Regions from separate parts of the Clostridium lamae genome, predicted to be linked through region 1. Evidence: riboswitches for the same ligand, from Rfam matches in the RefSeq annotation. Region 1 holds a riboswitch; each other region holds the start of a gene.
What was found. Region 1 has a riboswitch for S-adenosylmethionine ahead of QK892_RS07975 (O-acetylhomoserine aminocarboxypropyltransferase/cysteine synthase family protein). Riboswitches for the same ligand answer to the same signal wherever they lie in the genome.
Positions count from the first base shown of each region.

Region 1 (3,212 bases):
GTCTTTAGTTACTCCTGTTGAAATCATATCTTCTTCTGATAGCTGCCTATGAGTTGTACTTGCTGGATGTAATAAAGTTGTTCTAACATCACCTAAATGTACTACCAATTTAGCTAAATTTAATTCATCAATAAGTTTTTTAGCAGCTTCTACTCCTCCTTTAATTCCAAAAGTTAATATTCCTGATGCTCCTTTTGGTAGATATTCACGTGCTACTTCATAATCTTTTTGAGTTTCTAGTAAAGGATAGCTTACCCAATTAACCTTTGGATGCTGTTGTAAGTACTTAGCTAAAGCTAAAGCATTACTACTATGTCTTTCCATTCTTAAATGAAGAGTTTCTAATCCTAAGTTAGTTAAAAATGCATTAAATGGACTCATTGTACTTCCAAAATCTCTTAACAAAGTAACTCTTAACTTAACTATATAAGCAGATTCACCAAATGTATCTACATATTGCAACCCATGATAGCTCTCATCTGGTTCAACTAAGCAATCAAACCTTCCATTATTCCAATTAAAATTACCACCATCTACTATAATTCCACCTAAAGCTACTGAATGTCCATCTGCATATTTACTTGTAGAATGAATTACTACATTAGCTCCATATTCAAATGGGTTTAATAGATATGAAGTTGCTACTGTATTATCAACAATCAATGGTATTTGTGCTTCTTTAGCTGCACTTGCAAATTTTTTTAAATCTAAAACATTTAATCCTGGATTTCCTATGGTTTCTCCAAATAATAATCTTGTATTTGGTTTAACCTTACTTAATATTTCTTCTTTACTTATATCTGGACTAATAAATGTTGTTTCGATTCCTAATCTTTTTAAAGTTGTTGAAAAAAGATTGAAGGTTCCCCCATATATAGTTGAAGTAGATATTATATGATCTCCAGCTTCACATATATTTAATACTGCTAATACTGATGCTGCTTGTCCAGAAGAAACGGCAACTGCTCCTACCCCACCTTCTAATTTAGTGAACTTTTCTTCTAAATAACTTACTGTTGGATTACTTATTCTGGAATATAAATGACCACTTTCTTTTAAATCAAATAAATTTGCTACTTGGTCTGCATTTTCAAAATTGTATGATGTACTTTGGAATAGTGGTGCGGCTATTGGATTTCCTGGTGTTGGATTGTATCCCCCTTTTATACATATTGTTTCTTTACTCCATTTTTTATTGCTCATAAAAAATCCCCCTTAATTATTATTTTTTTATATTAGGTCCTTTTATACAATTTGTAATTTTAAGTAAAATAAAAAGGCTATTTCTCCATCAAAAATATAGAGAAATAGCCTATACACACAATATAAAATTGGCATAAAAAACTCTCTCTTATCTCTCATAAAATAAATTTTTATGCAGGATTTAGCACAATTCTGATTTATAATAATCAGCTGTTGCTAGGCTTCACAGGGCCGGTCCCTCCGCCATTCTTGATAAAAGACTTATATCCGATTATTCACTTTTAATATATTATACACTTATTTCCATTATTAGTTCAATATGCAAATAAATTTATTATTAAGTTATAATCTAATTTTACTTTTTTAGTGAGTAGGGGGTTCCATTATTCAAGTTAAATAAAGTTTTTATATTATGTTTATATAAAACGCATTATTTCTTCAGCACTCTTTCTATTAGTTGGAACTGCTTCGCCATCTGGATATCCATAAACGATAAGAGCTGCTACTGTTTCTTCCTCAGGTAAATTTATAATTTTAGCAATTGAATCTTCATTTATTACTCCCATTATACAGGTTCCAATCCCTTTAGCATGTGCTGCTAAACAGAATGTTTGACATGCTATACCTGCATCAAATACTTCCCAAGTATTCTCATTTGAGCTTTCAATACCATATTGCTCTGATTTCCCACTTTTTCCTTTTACAAAGCTTAGTACTGCAACACCTTTTGCATTTTTTAAAGTATCCATATTATAAACAAATCCTTTAACTGCATCATTTGCAAACTTTTGAATAATCTCTTCATTGTCAATTAACGTATATCTAGCTATTTGAAAATTTACCCATGATGGAGCCCATCTAGCTATATCTACTATTTCTTTCATAACTTCTCTATCTACTTTTTCATTTTTAAATTTTCTTACACTTCTTCTCTCTTTTATCATTGTTATTGCATCCATTCTAAATACCTCTTTCCTTAAATTTATTAATTCATATTTTCATAATATAATAATTTACTCATTTATATACGCATATCTTTATATCTATTTTTACCATATTAGGTTTAAAATATATATTTACAAGCCTTGTTATGTAGATTAATCTATACTATAATTATAAACATAACAAACTATAATGCAAGAATGCACTTTTTAGGTATATACTACCTTAAAAGATAGTAAGGAGTAATAAAATGGATTCAAATTGTAATATTACATTTACTTGCCCAATAGAAGCGCCAATTTATCTTATTGGTGGAAAATACAAAGCCATTATACTTTGGCACTTAATGGGCAAAACTTTAAGATATAGCGAATTGCATAAATTAATGCCAAAAGCAACTGACAAAATGCTTACACAACAGTTACGAGACTTAGAAAAAGACAAGATAATTAATAGAATTGTTTATCCTGTTGTACCTCCTAAAACAGAATACTCATTAACTGAATTTGGAAAAAGCCTTATTCCTATTCTTAATGCATTGTGTATTTGGGGAGAATCTTATTTGGAAAACAACAATTCTACTAATTCAAATGTCTCTCTTTAATTTACCCATATTTAATATTTTTTATATTAGGTCCTTTTATACAATTTGTAATTTTAAGTAAAATAAAAAGGCTATTTCTCCCTCAAAAAATATAGAGAAATAGCCTACACAATATAAAATTGTCATAAAATCCCTATCTCTTATTTGTATCAGTACCAATTTAATCTTATTTTTCTGCATCAATCTTCTTGATAGTATCTTCACGAATGGCTTGTCTTAATAGTCTAAGATAATCAGAAAAAGCTACCTTATCATCAGCATATGTTAGATTAAGGTCAAATTCTTTTGGAATCCATGTAGACAAGTCAGAAATATTATGTTGAATTAATGCTTCAAGAGAATCAATAGCCTTATAGATCTTTGCTTCTATAGTTTCACGTTCTGCCATTTCTTTGTAAAGTTCTCTCATTTCTATTGCGTAGCTTTCTGGAAGTGAATTAACCCAGCTATACAATAATTCTTC
Region 1 is NZ_JASCQJ010000012.1:32,839-36,050, forward strand. Features, by position in the region: gene QK892_RS07975 (O-acetylhomoserine aminocarboxypropyltransferase/cysteine synthase family protein) at 1-1,203, opposite strand, end outside; SAM riboswitch class I at 1,349-1,462, opposite strand; gene QK892_RS07980 (nitroreductase family protein) at 1,620-2,162, opposite strand; gene QK892_RS07985 (winged helix-turn-helix transcriptional regulator) at 2,396-2,749, shown strand; gene QK892_RS07990 (HD domain-containing protein) at 2,916-3,212, opposite strand, start outside.

Region 2 (3,212 bases), on a different contig from region 1:
AATAATATAACATGTTAATATAATAAGTATTATAGGTTATATTATTCCCTGCTTCAAGTTTAACTAAGAATAATTGTATACTTTGGTTGCTATCCTATAGATGCACATATCTAAAATCACCATATAAGATATGTTAATTTAGAAAGCTATAAGCACCTCATGCTAAAAATACTTTTAATCTACTTAAGTAATACATATCTAGTATGCACATTTTCATGTGTTATGCTTCATCCACACATCATCTAAATAAAAATGTCATTATTTCTTCCTATTTTAATAGTATTGCGGGGCTTAGACATATAATAGACTTTTTATTTTAAGCTACAATGTGTTTAGATTATCTCATAGTAATTTTAACTCCTACCCTCCTCCTCCCTAGAACTTAATAACTTAACATGTTAACCTGTTAATATTATAATAGTACCTTTTGAAATCGTAGTCAATATATTTACTAAAAAAAATAGATATAAATTATTCTTTTTTTAAATCTCTTTATATTTTTTGTTATAATTTCTTTGTTTAGTTCTATTATTTAGAATCAATATATTATATATTTATCCGATTTCTATAGTAAAAAAATTGCCCTTAGTAGAACCAAAACTAATTCTACTAAGGGCTTTATAATACTAAACTAATTCTTTGCTGTAATGATATAATAGTTCAACACATTCAACTATATCATCTATAGGTGCTACTTCATAGCTATGAACATATCTTGTTGCATAGCATATTCCCCCTGAAGCAATTCCCCCTCTTTCTGGTTGAATTGTAGATGCATCTGTTTATCCTGCTGCATAAACTTCTAATTGATATTCTAAACCTGCATTTTTTGATGCTTTCTTTAATCCTTCTTCTATACTATTTGTATAATATGTCCTATCCCTTCAAAATGACAGGCACATAAATGATCATCTTCTACTATCTTTAATTCTGGCTCTTCTAAAAAACAAATTTCTTTTGCACTAGGACACCTTGTATTGAATCTACATCCTTTTGGTGGATTGGCTGGACTAGGTATATCTCCTTCTAAAAGCATAACCTTTTCATCATCTAAATCCTCTTCTGAAGCTCCATCAATCTTTGGAATTGCAGATAATAAAGCTTTTGTATAAGGATGCTTAGGATTTCTATACAGCTCTTTTTTACCAGATATCTCTACAATTTTACCAAGGTACATTACAGCCACCCTATCTGCAATATGCTCTACAACACTTAAGTTATTGGATATAAAAATATAAGCTACCCCCTTTTCTTTTTGAAGCTCTTTTAAAAGGTCAATGATTTTAGTTTGAACTGATACATCTAATGCAAATACAGTCTCATCACATATAACTAGCTTTGGATCTAAAATCATAGCTCTTGCAATCCTTATTCTCAGTCTTTGTCCACCTGAAAATTCATTAGCATACGCATTCATACACTCTTTATTTAATCCTACCCTCTTCATTACTTCTTCGATTTTTTTATCTCTCTCTTCACTAGTTTTATAAGTCTTTTGAATATCTATTCGCTCAGCAATAATATCCTTGACAGTAATCCTAGGATTTAGAGAATCATAAGGATCATAAAATATTAACTTCATCTTCTTCCTGGCAATTTTTAATTTCCTTTTATTAAGTTTTGTTATATCTTGTCCGTCGAAAATGACCCTTCCAGAAGTAGGCTCAATAGATCTTATTAATGTTTTTCCTAGTGTAGACTTTCCGCATCCAGACTCACCTACTATTCCAAGAGTTTCACCAGGTTTTATATTAAATGATACTCCATCAACTGCTTTTATATTTCCCGTTGCCCTCGAGAAAATACCTTTCTTAATGGGGTACCATTTTTTTAAATTCTGAACCTGAAGTATATATTCATTATTATTTTCTTCACTCAATTATCTTACCTCCTCTTTAGTCACTCTTCGTAATACTTCTAGCCTCTAAGCTTATGCCTTTTCTTAAACTTTATTAAATAAGACTTTGTATCTATAGATTTTGTTATTTTGAAAACAGCTTTTATTGTATAAAAAAGCTACTTTCAAAAAGAAAGTAGCTTACTTTAAACTAATGTAAAAATTGCGCACCACCTTATTATCTTTCAAAGCTACTGCTTTGTAGGAATTAACACCGTGTACTAAGTATCGGTTGTCGGGTATCATAGGGCCAGTCCCTCCGCCTCTCTTGATAAGAATTTACTTTCTATATTCACTTTTTATACTTTTCCAAAAATTAATTATTATTATAATAATCATTAAATGTATAATTGTCAATATTTTTTATTAAATAATAATTAATATTTTAAAATAATATATATATTTTTAATACTTTTGTAATTACTAAATGATTTTTGAAGATACTTGGATACACTTAGTTTAGAATTAATGATAAATAGTTATCGTTGCTCTACTAAAATAATAGTAAATAAATTATTACCCTTAGTAGAACTAATATCATTCTACTAAGGGCTTATATAAAGTAGAGGTAGGTCAAAATTTTAACCCACCTCTACTTTATCTCTTTTTATTAATAATTAACGATTAATTGATCTAGCAATCATTGATACTGTATGACGAACACCACGTATTGCCTTACTCATCGCAAAAATATTTTCAAAAGGAGCAACCCCACCATATCCTGCATCTCCAATATGTTGAATATCAGCTCCACAAATTTTATTGCGAATTGCAATTTGTTTAATAGTATCTTCATCTGAACTTTCTTGACTAGTGCCTATTGCAGTAAGTACAAGTGCTCCATTACTATGTGCAACTTTTACAACCTCTTTTAAATCTGCATCATCAAATCCAGGTACTGTTCCAACTGCTGGAACTAAAATAACATCTGCACCCGCCTCAATGAAACCTTTTATAGATTTTATATCTGCTACTGGTTCATCAACACCTGCAGCATGCATTTTACCAGCAATAATTAACCCTGAAAAATTATCTTTAGCTAATTTAATTGTTTTTTCTATTTCAGAATTGGTTACACCTGTACCAGGATTACCAGTAAAGCAAACAAAATCCAAACCTAGCTTCTCTATTTGTTGAATTGTTTCAAGATTGGCTTGTCTACCTTCGCTGATTGTTCTACGATTTTCTTGCATATCTGCATCTAAATCAACAGGCTCCAAGTTCACTCCTATTGGACGACCTACTAATCTGTGTAGCTCTTCAAGAAAAGATTCTTCTTTACCTTGTAATCCGAAAACGTTGGGATTCAAAACAT
Region 2 is NZ_JASCQJ010000008.1:97,275-100,486, forward strand. Features, by position in the region: partial or broken gene QK892_RS18415 (hypothetical protein) at 627-770, opposite strand; gene QK892_RS06370 (ABC transporter ATP-binding protein) at 854-1,879, opposite strand; SAM riboswitch class I at 2,073-2,175, opposite strand; gene QK892_RS06375 (DUF7916 family protein) at 2,515-3,212, opposite strand, start outside.
Region 2: linked by a shared signal. The riboswitch ahead of QK892_RS06370 (ABC transporter ATP-binding protein) and the one ahead of QK892_RS07975 (O-acetylhomoserine aminocarboxypropyltransferase/cysteine synthase family protein) in region 1 are both predicted to bind S-adenosylmethionine.

Region 3 (3,212 bases), on a different contig from region 1:
TATTTGAAATATTTATAATAAAAAACACTTTGCATACTCAAATATAGTACACAAAGTGTCTTTTCTATTTTATATCTAGTTTTTATAGATATCTCTTTATTTCTTCTACTTTATCTAATGCTTCCCAAGGAAGGTTTAAATCATTTCTACCAAAGTGACCATAAGCTGCAGTTTGCTTATATATAGGTCTTCTTAAGTCTAAATCTCTAATTATAGCACCTGGTCTTAAATCAAATACCTTTTCTACAATTGATACTATTTCTTCTTCTGACTTCTTACCTGTTCCAAATGTTTCTATTTCTATTGATACTGGCTTAGCAACACCAATAGCATATGCTAATTGAATTTCTAACTTATCAGCAATTCCTGCTGCAACTAAGTTTTTAGCAACCCATCTAGCTGCATATGCCGCTGATCTATCAACCTTAGTTGGATCTTTTCCTGAGAAAGCACCACCACCGTGTCTTCCATATCCACCATAGGTATCTACTATTATCTTTCTTCCTGTTAATCCACTATCTCCTTGTGGACCACCAACAACAAATCTTCCAGTTGGATTTATGAAATACTTAGTTTTATCATCTAATAATTCAGCTGGAACTACAGCTTTTATTACGTGTTCCATTAAATCTTTTTGAATTTGTTCTTGAGAAACCTCTTCACTGTGTTGTGTTGATATAACAATCGTATCTATTCTTACTACTTTATTATCATCATACTCAACAGTAACTTGAGTCTTTCCATCAGGTCTTAAATATGATAAAGTTCCATTTTTTCTAACTTCTGATAATCTTCTTGATAATCTATGAGCCATAGCTATTGGTAATGGCATAAACTCTTCTGTTTCATTAGTTGCAAAACCAAACATCATACCTTGGTCTCCAGCTCCAACCGCTTCAACATTATCCTTTTCTCCAGCTCTTGACTCTAATGCCTCATCTACTCCCATAGCGATATCACTTGATTGTTCATCTATAGAAGTTAAAACTGAACATGTTTCACAGTCAAACCCATATTTAGCTCTATCATAACCGATTTCCTTAACAGTTTCTCTTACTAACTTCGGAATATCAACATAACAATTAGTTGATATTTCTCCCATAACTAAAACCATTCCTGTAGTAACAGCAGTTTCACATGCAACTCTTGCCATAGGATCTTTTGCTAAAATACTATCTAATACAGCATCTGATATTTGGTCACAAATTTTATCTGGATGCCCTTCTGTAACTGATTCTGAAGTAAATAATCTTTTCATCTTAATATCTCCTTTCTCTATATTTGATATTAATTCTAAAATAATTTATATAATAAAAAAATCTCCTCGATAAGAAGAGATGTTAAAAATCATAACCTTTCTTATCTTGCAAAATTAAATTGCAGGAATTGGCACCACACTCAAATAAATGAAGTAGGTTGCCGGGTTTCACAGGGCCCTTTTCCCTCCGCCTCTCTTGATAAGAACTAATATCAAATTTTACTTTTCAGATTATAACACCTTTATTATTACTAGTCAATAATTATAGATAAAAAATTTATCTAATTTATATGTTTTAATCTTATTTTACTTTTAAGAGCAAAAAAATAAAAGACAAGTGATAATAAATATCCTTGCCTTTGTGGTGGGGGAGGACGGATTCGAACCATCGAAACGAAACGTAACAGATTTACAGTCTGCCCCCTTTGGCCACTCGGGAACTCCCCCTTATTTATGGAGCTGGCAATAGGAATCGAACCTACAACCTGCTGATTACAAGTCAGCTGCTCTACCGTTGAGCCATGCCAGCATATATATGGTGGAAACAACAGGGATCGAACCTGTGACCCTCTGCTTGTAAGGCAGATGCTCTCCCAGCTGAGCTATGCTTCCATAATAAAAATTAAAAATGGTGGGGGAGGACGGATTCGAACCATCGAAACGAAACGTAACAGATTTACAGTCTGCCCCCTTTGGCCACTCGGGAACTCCCCCATTTTTTTGGAGCTGGCAATAGGAATCGAACCTACAACCTGCTGATTACAAGTCAGCTGCTCTACCGTTGAGCCATGCCAGCATATTCTAAATAATTTTAAATGGTGGGGGAGGACGGATTCGAACCATCGAAACGAAACGTAACAGATTTACAGTCTGCCCCCTTTGGCCACTCGGGAACTCCCCCATAAAATTATTTATTTAATTTCAGTTAAGTTAATTTCGTTCGCTCAACTGACAATGACTAGTATATATTTATTATTTCTTAATTTCAAGTGTAATTTCAGCTCATTTAACGAAATTATACCTATTTCTTTCTATTTTTCTCTTATTTTCTCTCGTTTAATTCTAATATCTTTTTAAGTTATATTTATTGTATTTATATTTATTAGATTTAATTTTATTCAAAAACACTTGAATCTACATAATTTTCTAGTATATTTTTAAATACTTCATAATCAGATACTGACATCCTCTTCTTTGCTAATTCAAATCCTCTTCTGATTCTGTCAATGTCATCTTTATTAGAAAAATAGTCATTTATCTTTATCAAATCTAAAGTAGATAATTTCTTCATTAGTGAATCTAATTTCTCATTTCTATCACTATCAATGTAGTTTAGTAAACTATTAGAAGTATCCTTTTGTCTCAATAAGAAGACTTCTGACTCAACTGAATTATTTACTAACTCCTCATTTCCATTTACATCACTCTCTTCATCTGTAATATTACTAATAGCATTACTACTTAACACTTCATCACTCTTTAATGGTTCCCAAAAAAGCAAGAAATATATTGGTATACTTGCACCTAGTACTATAGTGAACAAATAAACTAAAGCTTTTTTCATTAAGCTTCACCTCCTACATTAAATTACTATCCTTTTTATGTTTTTTTATACATTTTATTATAATTAAAAGTTTCAAAACATATATTGGTATAATCAGGAGGTGAATTCTAGTGAAGCATAAAATACACTATGATGATCATAATTCCTACATGGAAATTGCTGATAAAATAAAAAAATATAAAAAAGATGATACTATTATAATTTGTGTAGGTACTGATAAATGTATCGGAGACTGTCTCGGTCCACTTGTAGGCAGTCTTTTAATAGAGAATAATCTTCCATTGCCAGTATTCGGAACACTACAATCACCTATTCATGCTTTAAATATTGAAGAAAAATTGAAGTATATTAATAAACTCCATCCTAATTCTTTTGTTATTGGAGTCGATG
Region 3 is NZ_JASCQJ010000025.1:31,781-34,992, reverse strand. Features, by position in the region: gene metK (methionine adenosyltransferase) at 83-1,258, opposite strand; SAM riboswitch class I at 1,357-1,464, opposite strand; tRNA gene QK892_RS12300 (tRNA-Tyr) at 1,621-1,705, opposite strand; tRNA gene QK892_RS12295 (tRNA-Thr) at 1,713-1,787, opposite strand; tRNA gene QK892_RS12290 (tRNA-Val) at 1,795-1,870, opposite strand; tRNA gene QK892_RS12285 (tRNA-Tyr) at 1,888-1,972, opposite strand; tRNA gene QK892_RS12280 (tRNA-Thr) at 1,980-2,054, opposite strand; tRNA gene QK892_RS12275 (tRNA-Tyr) at 2,075-2,159, opposite strand; gene QK892_RS12270 (hypothetical protein) at 2,373-2,822, opposite strand; gene yyaC (spore protease YyaC) at 2,933-3,212, shown strand, end outside.
Region 3: linked by a shared signal. The riboswitch ahead of metK (methionine adenosyltransferase) and the one ahead of QK892_RS07975 (O-acetylhomoserine aminocarboxypropyltransferase/cysteine synthase family protein) in region 1 are both predicted to bind S-adenosylmethionine.

Region 4 (3,212 bases), on a different contig from region 1:
TACATTTTTTTATTGTGATAATTTTTTATATAAGTAATTTCCTAGTGATTGTAAAACTTGTACAATTACTACTAAAATTATTACTGTTACTATCATTACATCTGTTTGGTATCTTTGATAACCGTATCTTACTGCTAAGTCACCAAGTCCTCCTGCTCCTACTGTTCCTGCCATAGCTGAATATCCAATTATGCTTATTATAGTTAGTGTTAATCCTGAAATTATTGATGGCACTGCTTCTTTAAGCATAACTTTGAATATTATTTGTGTATTAGATGCTCCAAAGGATTTTGCTGCTTCTACTACTCCTGAATCAACTTCTTTTAAAGCTGATTCTATAATTCTTGCTACAAAAGGTGCTGCTGCTATAGTAAGTGGTACTATTGCTGCTGTAGTTCCTATAGATTTTCCTACTATTAATTTTGTAAGTGGCATTATTGCTACCATTAAAATTAAAAATGGAAATCCCCTAAGTATGTTTATTATTGTATCTAGAGTCTTATAAACTCCTTTATTAGGCTTTAAACCATTTGGTGCTGTTACTATTAATGCAATTGCTGGAATAAATCCCAATATTACTGAAAATAGTGTTGAGAAAAAGACCATTATTATTGTTTTATTAAATCCTTCTATTAATATTTCTGACATTAATTAAGCACCTCCAATACTACTTCCTTTCTCTCAAGATAAGCTATAACCTTGTTCTTATCTTTCTCATCAACATTAATTACTAAATTACCTAATATATCTTCTCTAAACTTTTCAAGTTTACCCCAAACTATTGAAAAGTCCATATCTAAATCTCTTGCCATCTTTGTTATAAGAGCATTTTCTGAAGATGTACTTGGGAAATATAATTTAATATTTATGCCCTTGCTAGGTAAAATATCTTCCTCTTCTTCTCCAAGGAATTTCTTTAAAGATACTCCTGGTCTTAAGAATAATTCTTCTGAATTTCCTTCTGCCTTTAAAATTCCACCTTCAATCAATGCAACCTTTTCACAAACCTCTTTTACTACTTCCATTTGGTGAGTTACTATTACTATAGTAATTCCTAATTCTTTATTTATTTTAGATAAAAGTGATAATATATCCTTTGTAATTTTAGGATCTAAGGCAGATGTTGCTTCATCACAAAGTAATATTTTTGGCTCTAATGCCAAAGCTCTAGCTATTGCTACTCTTTGCTTTTGGCCTCCACTTAAACTAGCTGGCTTTACTTTTGCCTTTTCAGAAAGACCTACTAAATCTAAAAGTTCATTTCCTCTTTCATTTATTCTTTTTTTTCTATAGTTTCTATAACTAATTGCTTTTTTATCTCCTATTTTTTCTTTATATTCTTTGTATTCTTCTTCAAATCCCCAAACCTCTAATGGTAATGCTATATTATCAAATACAGTTTTTCTATTTAATAAGTTAAAGCCCTGAAATATCATTCCTAGTTTTTTTCTAAACTCTCTTAACTCATATCCCTTTAGCTCATTAACTTCTTTTCCCATAACATTTATTGAACCCTCTTCATAACTTTCAAGTCCATTTATGCATCTAAGTAAAGTTGATTTTCCGGCTCCACTATGACCTATTATTCCATATATCTTCCCTTCTTCTATTGATAATGAAACATTTTTAATAACTTCTACGTCATTAAATTTTTTAGTTAAATTTCTAATTTCAATCATTTATGTCCCCCCTAAGAACTTAAATAAACAGCAGCTAGATATTATAAATTTCTAAATAATAAAAAACGCACTGGAGAATAAATTCTCTAGTGCGCGAAAATACGACCTATTAATTTATTCTCTCATCTATCAGCTTAAAAGCTGCAGGATTTAGCACCAAACTTAATATGAGTAATTTAGGCTAAAATAATTAAGCCTATCACACCTATTAAAGGTTGCTGGGTTTCACAGGGCCAGTCCCTCCACCACTCTTGATAAGAAACATTGAAATGTTTATTAAATTTTCTATTGATATTAATATACCTTTATTAAAGAAGCTTGTCAATAACAATTGTAGAAAAATTTAAAATATTACAACGTCCTTTTTTATATTAATCAGCTCTGCATCAGTATTATCTTCAACAAAATTTATTATATTTTCTGCTGTTGAATCCACTTGTGCATTAGTAGCACATATTCCTGATATCCCAATCGTAATATAATTATGTAAATCTTGATTATCTACTTCATTTACTGATATATTAAATTTATTTTTAAGTTTTTGGCTTATACTTCTAACAATCATTCTTTTTTCTTTTAATGAATGAGCCCACTCAGCTCTTAAATTTATAGTCATTACTAGCACTTTCATAATTATCACCCTTTTACTATATTATACCCCAAACTTAAAATTAATGCACAATGCATAATGCGTAATGCTTAATTAAAATGCATAATGCGTAATGCACAATGCATAATTAATGAGAAAACTCCTACGGAGTTTTAGAAAATGAAAGAATGAAATTTCTATTTTGCATTCGCAAAATCGAAATGAAAAAATGAAATAGTTATGGATTAATTCCAAAGGAATTTATAATTCAGCCTGCCTGAATTATTTCAACAATTATGCATTATCAATTATGAATTATGCATTGATAAAAGTCCGTAGTAGGATGGCTACGGGGGTTTTGAACATTTTATCTCCCTAGGACTATTGGTGATATCTCATCATAGTTAGGGGGTGGTATTGGATATGCTAGAATTGATTATAAAAAGCTTTGTTATTATTTATATAATTTCATTAGTTTTAAAACATAATCTTTTTATTCATTATTTAAAGATTTCAGTAAAATTTATTGGTCTTGATATTGAAATTAGAAGCAAACAAAAAGATGCTCCGTCCTGCAAAGAGTAGCATCCATTTTGTTGATATTATCTAAATCCAATAGCCCTAAAACAAAATAAACGTTCTAAGGATTGCTTAGTGTTGACGCACTAAGCTTTTCTTATTTATATTATATCAAAATTTTATAAAAATAAACATATAATTTTTTTATATTTAAAACAAACAACCCTTAAAATACGTATGCCAAATCTGCATTTTATTTTAAAAATTGAAAAACTTTAAAAATTTATAACTCAGCTTGCCTGAGTTATTTCACTAATTATGCATTATTCATTACTTAAGTGCATTACTTAAACTTCCATTCCTTATAAAACTCTTCTAAAAAGTCTTCCATAAATTTATGTCTTTTTTCTGCTATTTCCTTTGCT
Region 4 is NZ_JASCQJ010000004.1:49,178-52,389, forward strand. Features, by position in the region: gene QK892_RS03365 (methionine ABC transporter permease) at 10-648, opposite strand; gene QK892_RS03370 (methionine ABC transporter ATP-binding protein) at 648-1,679, opposite strand; SAM riboswitch class I at 1,799-1,940, opposite strand; gene QK892_RS03375 (DUF503 domain-containing protein) at 2,023-2,310, opposite strand; gene QK892_RS03380 (hypothetical protein) at 2,686-2,853, shown strand; gene QK892_RS03385 (HD domain-containing protein) at 3,131-3,212, opposite strand, start outside.
Region 4: linked by a shared signal. The riboswitch ahead of QK892_RS03370 (methionine ABC transporter ATP-binding protein) and the one ahead of QK892_RS07975 (O-acetylhomoserine aminocarboxypropyltransferase/cysteine synthase family protein) in region 1 are both predicted to bind S-adenosylmethionine.